DNA from 2 places in the Pseudoalteromonas sp. SG41-5 genome. Region 2 is predicted to be linked to the other one. Evidence: predicted binding sites of a transcription regulator. Region 2 holds the regulator's gene; the other holds the start of a gene.
The links. The regulator MetJ, encoded in region 2, represses methionine synthesis genes. The targets are predictions, from matches to a motif close to TAGACGTCTAGACGTCTA.

Region 1: a site for MetJ is predicted at 2,982-2,999, ahead of metK (methionine adenosyltransferase). Genes of this name have one in related genera too.

Annotation. Positions count from the first base shown of each region.
Region 1 covers NZ_JACJFH010000095.1:5,483-9,864, forward strand. Annotated here, with positions in the region: gene H5232_RS18960 (LTA synthase family protein) at 1-702, shown strand, start outside; gene H5232_RS18965 (diacylglycerol kinase) at 759-1,166, shown strand; gene metK (methionine adenosyltransferase) at 1,731-2,882, opposite strand; gene tkt (transketolase) at 3,157-4,382, shown strand, end outside.
Region 2 covers NZ_JACJFH010000004.1:78,288-82,669, forward strand. Annotated here, with positions in the region: gene H5232_RS02080 (malic enzyme-like NAD(P)-binding protein) at 132-1,373, shown strand; gene metJ (met regulon transcriptional regulator MetJ) at 1,483-1,803, opposite strand; gene metB (cystathionine gamma-synthase) at 2,039-3,301, shown strand; gene metL (bifunctional aspartate kinase/homoserine dehydrogenase II) at 3,308-4,382, shown strand, end outside.

The DNA.
Region 1 (4,382 bases), on a different contig from region 2:
GATTTGGTAGCAGAAAAAACAACGAAAAAAAGTTTTAATGTGATCCTCTCAGGTAGTTATCATGGCCCGTTTAATCTCGATTTAGATAAATATAACTACCCTTATAAGTCGGTTGCAGATTATCCAGCTGAGATAAATAAATTAGCTGGGGAGTTATTAGATCCTTATGTATTAGGGCACTTATGGTATGCAGATAAAATGCTGGGTGGGTTTGTGGCTAAGATGGAGCAACGTTATCCAGATGCATTATTTGTCATTACCGGGGATCATTATAGTCGCCGTAACTTTCATCAGCGCCCAAATTTATATGAGTTAACTCATGTGCCGATAGTGATTTATGGCAAAGGTGTTAGTGCAGATTTAGTGCCTGCCCAACAAGTGGCAAGCCATATGGATATCGCTCCAACATTATTAGATTTAATTGCGCCAGCAAATACTCAGTTTTATAGCATGGGACAATCATTATTTAATGCAGCGCCAGATAGGAGGGTATTTGGTTTTCAAACAATACGTCACAATGAACAGCTCTGGCGTGGTGATTTATCGGCGCTTTATGAGTATTATAGGGTTAATGAGCGGGATAAAACTCAGCTTTTACCGACAACACCATCGCAATTTGTTGAAATTGATGCACAGACAGAGCAAGCATATACCCAGTATATGGCGACAGCTTGGCAGTTATTAACTCAAGGCATGGATTAAGGTAATGGTTTTACCCATCACCCGATAAGCAACACTTACACGCTAAAGATCATAAAATGACTAAACCAGAAATTAACTTAGTAAACAAACCCAACGGCATAGGAATTGGGCGTATTTTAAAAGCAACTAAATGCTCAATTAAAGGTTTTAAAGCCGCATTTAAGGAAGAGTCGGCCTTTCGTAATGAGCTTGCGCTAGGGCTTGTATTATTGCCATTATCATTTTGGCTAGCGCAATCATTACAGCACTGGGTGATACTTATAATCAGCTTTTTGTTATTGTTGATTGTTGAGTTGCTAAATTCAGCAATTGAAGCATTAACAGATCGAGTCGGTGTTGAATATCATGTGTTATCAGGGCGAGCGAAAGATATTGCTTCAGCGGCTGTGACATTAGCACTGATAGTGTTATTTATTGTATGGGCTGTGGCTGGGTATGAAAAGATAATTACATTGATAGGTTAGGAAGTTAGGCAAAACGTTACAGGCTTTGAGCGACAAGCTTCGAATACACCCAAGTCACTTTCTAGAACCGAGCTTTAATTGCGCGGGGTAAACCCGCGCCTACGTCTGGTAGCAGCGAGTTTATCTCGCGATAAACACTTTATCCTTCGCGGTGGCAAGCCACTCGCCTACAAGTAATATCCACCGCGCTCCTGTAGGTCGCCATTTATGGCGACAAGCCTATTTACCTCCGAGGGTAGGAGGCGCTGTGCGCTACACCGAGAAGACAAAAGTAAAGTTAATTACTTACAGGTTTTCCTCTATGAACTCTGTGGTGAAATTATTAAAGAATAGGTTTGCACCAAGAGTAGTGAATAAGGGGGGAAATACCACTGGCTTCGAACACGCCCTAACTCCTAGCCACTTCCTAGAACCTAGTTTTAATTTTGCGGGGTAAACTCGCGCCTACGTCTGGCAGCAGCGAGTTTACCTCGCGACAATAACCTACGCATTTACAACAACATAATCAGCAGGCATAAAAAAAGCGCCAATTGGCGCTTTTTTGTATTCACACAATGGCTAATATTAAAGACCAGCTGCTGCGCGAAGTGCGTCTGCTTTATCTGTGCGTTCCCAAGGGAATTCATCACGACCAAAATGCCCGTAAGCTGCAGTTGGTAGATAAATAGGGCGCTCAAGATCAAGCATTTTAATTAAGCCATATGGACGTAAGTCAAAGTGTTCACGAATCAATTCAATTAAACGTGATTCTTCAAGCTTGCTGGTACCAAATGTTTCAACACTGATTGACGTTGGCTCTGCAACACCGATTGCGTAAGAAACTTGTAGCTCACATTTGTCAGCAAGGCCCGCAGCAACGATGTTTTTAGCAACGTAACGTGCAGCGTACGCAGCTGAACGGTCAACTTTTGATGGATCTTTACCTGAGAATGCACCGCCACCGTGACGAGCCATGCCGCCATAGGTATCAACGATAATTTTACGACCAGTAAGACCACAGTCACCCATTGGGCCACCGATTACAAAACGGCCAGTCGGGTTAATGAAAAACTTAGTTGCACTAGTGATAAGCTCAGCAGGCAGTACCGGCTTGATAATTGTTTCCATCACAGCTTCTACTAAATCTTTTTGTGAAATGTCTTCACTGTGTTGAGTAGAAAGTACCACAGCGTCAATACCTACTGGCTTGCCGTTTTCATATGCAAAAGTAACTTGTGATTTTGCATCAGGACGTAACCAGTTTAGCTCGCCGCTTTTACGTACTTGCGCTTGACGCTGTACTAAACGGTGTGAGTAAGTGATTGGTGCAGGCATTAATACTTCAGTTTCATTACATGCGTAACCAAACATTAGGCCTTGGTCGCCAGCGCCTTGTTCTTCTGGGCTAGTACGGTCAACACCTTGGTTGATGTCAGGAGACTGCTTACCAATCGTGTTTAAAATTGCACACGAGTCGGCATCAAAACCCATATCAGAATGAGTGTAGCCAATTTCACGTACAGTTTTACGTGTGATTTCTTCGATATCAACCCATGCGCTAGTAGTGATTTCACCACCAACCATAACCATACCAGTCTTTACGTAAGTTTCACACGCAACACGGGCATGAGAATCTTGTTCTAAGATGGCATCTAGTACCGCGTCAGAGATTTGGTCCGCGATTTTATCCGGATGACCTTCAGAAACAGATTCAGAAGTAAATAAATGTTTTGCCATTGTCTTTGCTCACAAATATTGCGCTTCACAAACGTCGGTAAGAGCGCTAAAAAATTTAGGGGCGTATTTTATCTAAAACAACGATAGTTGCATAGTGTTTTTACGCCTAGACGTCTAAATAAAATTACTAATAACTTTTTGTTCTTAAAAAAAATTCATAATGCCCAATTTAATCAGGTTTTTAATTGCATACAGCCCCTACAATAAGTAAGAATGGATCTTCAAATGAATACACACAATAACCAGCGCAAATACAGTAAAGGTAGGAGAATCCATGCCGTCTCGCAAAGAACTTGCAAATGCTATTCGCGTCTTATCAATGGACGCAGTACAAAAGGCCAAATCTGGCCACCCTGGAGCCCCTATGGGCATGGCTGATATCGCAGAAGTACTATGGCGCGATTATCTAAACCACAACCCAACAAATCCAGAGTGGGTAGATAGAGATCGATTTATACTTTCCAATGGCCACGGTTCAATGCTTATTTATTCTCTATTGCATTTAAGTGGTTATGATTTACCAATTGAGGAAATTAAAAACTTCCGTCAAATGCATTCAAAAACACCAGGACACCCAGAATATGGGTATGCGCCAGGTATTGAGACTACTACGGGCCCACTTGGTCAAGGGATCACTAACGCGGTAGGTATGGCGATTGCTGAAAAAGCATTAGCCGCGCAATTTAACCGCGAAGGTCACGATATTGTTGATCACCACACATATACTTTCTTAGGCGATGGTTGCTTAATGGAAGGTATTTCTCATGAAGCATGTTCACTTGCCGGCACATTAGGCCTAGGTAAGCTTGTTGCGTTTTGGGATGACAACGGTATTTCAATTGATGGTGAAGTTGAAGGTTGGTTTAGCGATGATACACCTGCACGCTTTAAAGCCTACGGTTGGCATGTAGTAAGTGACGTTGATGGCCATGACTCTGACGCTATCCGCGCAGCCATCGAAGAAGCACGCAGCATCACCGACAAGCCAACACTAATTTGTTGTAAAACAGTTATCGGTTATGGTTCACCAAATAAATCAGGTAGCCATGATTGTCACGGCGCACCACTAGGTGAAGACGAAATCAAAGCAGCACGCGAGTTCCTTGGTTGGACTGGTGAAGCATTTGAAATCCCAGCTGATATTTATGCACAATGGGATGGCAAAGAAAAGGGTAAACAACTTGAAGCTAACTGGGATGAAAAATTTGCCGCGTACGCCGCTGCACACCCAGAACTAGCCGCTGAATTTAAACGCCGTACTAGTAGTGAGTTGCCAGCAGATTGGGCTGAAAAATCACAAGCATATATTGAGCAACTAGACGCAAATCCAGCAAACCCAGCATCACGTAAGGCATCGCAAGACGCACTGAATGCATTTGGTCCATTACTGCCTGAATTTATGGGCGGATCAGCTGATTTAGCCGGTTCTAACCTGACTATTTGGAAAGGCTCTAAAGGCTTAACACGCGATGATGCCAGCGGTAACTACATCTATTACGG
Region 2 (4,382 bases):
GATATAGCATATAACAGGATAGACCTGATATTGCTTGAATTTAATTATAATATAGGTATCGTTCCCTATAAGATATAAGAACTGCTTACTCTCACTTTCAACTTAACTTACTTGCAGGATAAAATCGCGTTATGTCAGACTTTCGTGAACAAGCTTTACATTACCATTCGCACCCCGTTCCAGGAAAAATTAGCGTTGAGCTTACAAAGCCAGCTGAAACCGTACAAGATCTTGCACTCGCATACAGCCCCGGTGTTGCAGAACCGGTACGTGAAATAGCTGCTGATCCCGCTAATGCCTACAAATACACCGGTAAAGGCAATATGGTTGCGGTTATTACTAACGGCACCGCTATTTTAGGTTTAGGTAACTTAGGTCCATTGGCTTCAAAACCGGTTATGGAAGGTAAAGCGTTATTATTTAAACGCTTTGCGGGTCTAGATTCGATAGATATTGAGGTGAAACACAATACCACCGAAGATTTCATCAATACAGTTGCTAACATCGCTGATACGTTTGGCGGTATTAACTTAGAAGACATTAAAGCGCCAGAGTGTTTTGAAATAGAAAAAGCATTGATCGAGCGTTGTAGCATTCCAGTGTTCCACGACGATCAACACGGTACCGCGATTGTAACGGCTGCTGGTATGATCAACGCACTTGAAGTACAAGGCAAAGAAATCGAAGATGCGATTATCGTTTGTTTAGGAGCCGGTGCCGCAGCGGTTGCGTGTATGGAGCTACTGATCAAGTGTGGTGCATTGCGTGAACATATTTACATGTTAGATCGTAAAGGCGTTATTCATACTCGTCGTGATGATTTAAACGAGTACAAACAGTTATTCGCTAACAATACAGATAAGCGCACACTGCAAGATGTTATTGCTGATGCCGATGTATTTGTTGGTGTATCTGGCCCGAATTTACTTTCTCCTGACGATCTTAAGTTAATGGCTGATCGACCTGTAGTGTTTGCCTGTTCAAACCCAGATCCAGAAATCTCACCAGTGCTTGCTCATGGTGCTCGCGATGATTTAATCATGGCAACGGGTCGTTCAGATTATCCAAACCAAGTTAACAACGTGCTGTGTTTCCCATTTATTTTCCGTGGTGCGCTAGATGTGCGTGCAAGCAAAATTAATGATGAAATGAAAATTGCTGCGGTTGACGCTATTCGTAGCATTGCTAAAGAACCAGTACCAGCGGAAGTATTAAAAGCGGCGGGTGTTGAGACACTTGAATTTGGTGCGCAGTATATTATTCCAAAACCGATGGATCCGCGTCTATTACCGCGCATTGCCAAAGCAGTAGCGCAAGCGGCAATTGATTCTGGTGTTGCACAAATTGATATGCCGGAAAACTACATGGAGTAGCTGCTTCGCTGCAATTGGTAATGGCACAATAATAAAAACCTCAGCAACTTACGTTACTGAGGTTTTTTTGTAGCCAATTCCTGAAGCAGGAATATATACAAATGATAACTTAATCTTCGTTGAGTACAGGTACTTCGAGACCCATTTCAAGCATGATTTTTTTCACTTCTTCAGGCACTTTCTCTGGATTATCTTTACGTAAATCTTCATCGTTTGGCAGTGGTTGGCCAGTAAATGCGTGTAAAAATGCTTCACAAAGTAATTCGCTATTTGTTGCATGGCGAAGATTATTAATTTGACGACGAGTGCGCTCATCAGTCAAAACTTTTAATACATTTAGCGGGATCGAAACGGTGATCTTTTTAACTTGTTCTGATTTTTTCCCGTGTTCTGCGTATGGGTGAATATATTCACCATTCCATTTAGCCATAGGATGTATCGTTGCCTCAGGTTGTTAATTGTTTGCGCGACCTTTTGCAGCGCAAAGATGGCGAAATTCTATCGTGTTAAAAAAGATAGTCAAATACTTGTTTTTTAGCCATCTAGAGGCTTAAATGTTTTTACTTCTAATCTTGCGGCTAAAACCGCATAAATGCTTTGACTTATTAAATTTGATCCTCTAACCTTTTAGACGTCTAAACATCCATTTAATTGTAGGTGACGGTATGAGTCAAAAGAATAAAGCAACCATTGCAGTACGCAATGGTATTGATGCAGATAAACATCACGGCGCGGTTGTGCCTCCCATTCATTTATCGACCACCTACTCATTTGCTGATTTTGATAAAAAGCGCCAATATGATTATGGCCGTAGCGGCAACCCAAACCGTGATTTACTCGCTGAAACGCTCGCTAAGCTTGAAGGTGGCGCTAAGGGGATTATCACTGCAACGGGCATGGCTGCGGTGCATTTAGCTACTCAGCTGCTAAACAGTGACGATACCTTAGTGATCCCACATGATTGCTATGGCGGTAGTTACCGCTTATTCACCTCACTTGAAAAGCGTGGCTTATTAAAGTTAGTGGTTTTAGATTTAACTAAATCTGAAAATCATCAAAAAATTCTTGAGATAAAACCAAAGCTAATTTGGATTGAAACACCGAGTAATCCTATCTTACGGTTAACCGATATTAAAGCGATCACCACGATTGCTAAGCAGTGCGGTGCGTTGGTTGGTGCCGATAACACATTTTTATCACCTGCTTTGCAAAACCCAATTGAGTTTGGTGTTGATATTGTGGTGCATTCGACCACTAAATATATTAACGGTCACTCAGATGTTGTTGGTGGTGCGGTCATCGCCGCTACCCAAGAGTTGGGTGATGAGCTTGCTTGGTGGGCTAATAACATTGGCATTACCGGTGCCCCGTTTGATAGCTACTTAACGTTACGTGGTTTACGTACTTTGAATGTTCGTTTACGTCAGCATCAAGAAAATGCCTTTATTATTGCCCAATATCTAGAAAACTCCCCTTATGTAAGCCAAGTATATTACCCTGGATTAGTATCTCATCCACAGCATGAACTCGCTAAACAGCAGCAACGTGGTTTTGGTGGCATGGTAAGCTTTGATATCAAAGGTGATATTAATGATGCTGCAGAATTTTTGACCAGCTTAGAAGAATTTAGCTTAGCTGAGTCATTAGGTGGGGTTGAGAGTTTGATTTGTCACCCTGCAACTATGACCCACGCAGGTATGGAGGCAACTGCTCGTCTTGCTGCGGGAGTAGGTGATACCCTGATCCGTATTTCGGTGGGCATTGAAGATGTAAAAGATTTAATCGCTGACTTAGATCGTGTATTCAATAAAGTGAAACCAGGTCAAGCTCAGCACGGCGCAAAAGTAATCGCTTCCTCTGTTCAACAACAAGATGATGAGCAATCAAGCTCATTTAAACTGACTCCTGCACATACGGCTTTGTGGTAATAAAAAATGGTAAATATAGTTCATAAATTTGGTGGTTCTAGCCTTAGTTCTGCAGAGCGTTATCAGGCCGTAGCAAATATTATTCTAGCCCATACGGAAGCCGGTGATTGTGTGGTGGTATCCGCAGCCGGTAAAACTACTAATACGTTAGTTACGCTATGGCAGAGTTACCAGCAAGGTGATCAACAGGCAGTGAGTGATATTTTATTGCAGCTTGATAATCATCAACGTACTTTGATCGAGCAGTTATTGAGTCCAGCAGCGCGACATACGGCATTAAACGTATTAGAACAAGAGCTAGCCTTAATTGCACAGCAAACTCAACAGCAAAGCTTACAGGAAGCCGCATTGCTTGCTCACGGTGAAGTTTGGTCGGCACGATTATTGGCTAGCTATTTAAAACAGTTAAATGTTGCAGCTCAAGATGTTGATGCTCGTCAATTGTTTACCCTTAATGATGGGCAATTATTACATCAAAAAAATCAACAAGCCTGTGCCGAGTTAATTTCAGCCAATTGCATTAATATTGTTACTGGTTTTATAGCCGCTGATTGCCAAGCAAATACAGTTACTTTGGGGCGCAATGGCAGTGATTACAGCGCGACTTTGTTAAGCAGTTATTGTCATGCTAGTCAGGTATCAATTTGGACTGATACCCAAGGGGTGTTTAGTACCGACCCTCGTAAAGTAAAAAAAGCGATTAAGTATTCTAAAGTATGTCGTGGCCAAGCAAACTTACTGGCGCGTTTGGGCAACCCAGTGTTACATGCTAAAACTCTCTCGCCATTAAAAAATACTGATATCAAATTAGTCGTTCGCAGTAGTTACGACAGCGAAGCTAGCGCGACAGAAATTGTCAAAGAAGGTTACAGCAAAGCTAAGCGTTTTATCACTACCTTAGAAAATATTGATTTACTGCGCATTGATCAGCTGCGTGGCGGTGAAATTGGCGAATTAAGTCAGCTTATTCAACACAGCTTGCATCATTTTATTAAAAACGGCGATACCTACTTACTAGTGCCGGCAGCAGCGACTCATCAGGTGGTGAGTCATTTGCAAGGGCGCGCTAATATTATTGAGT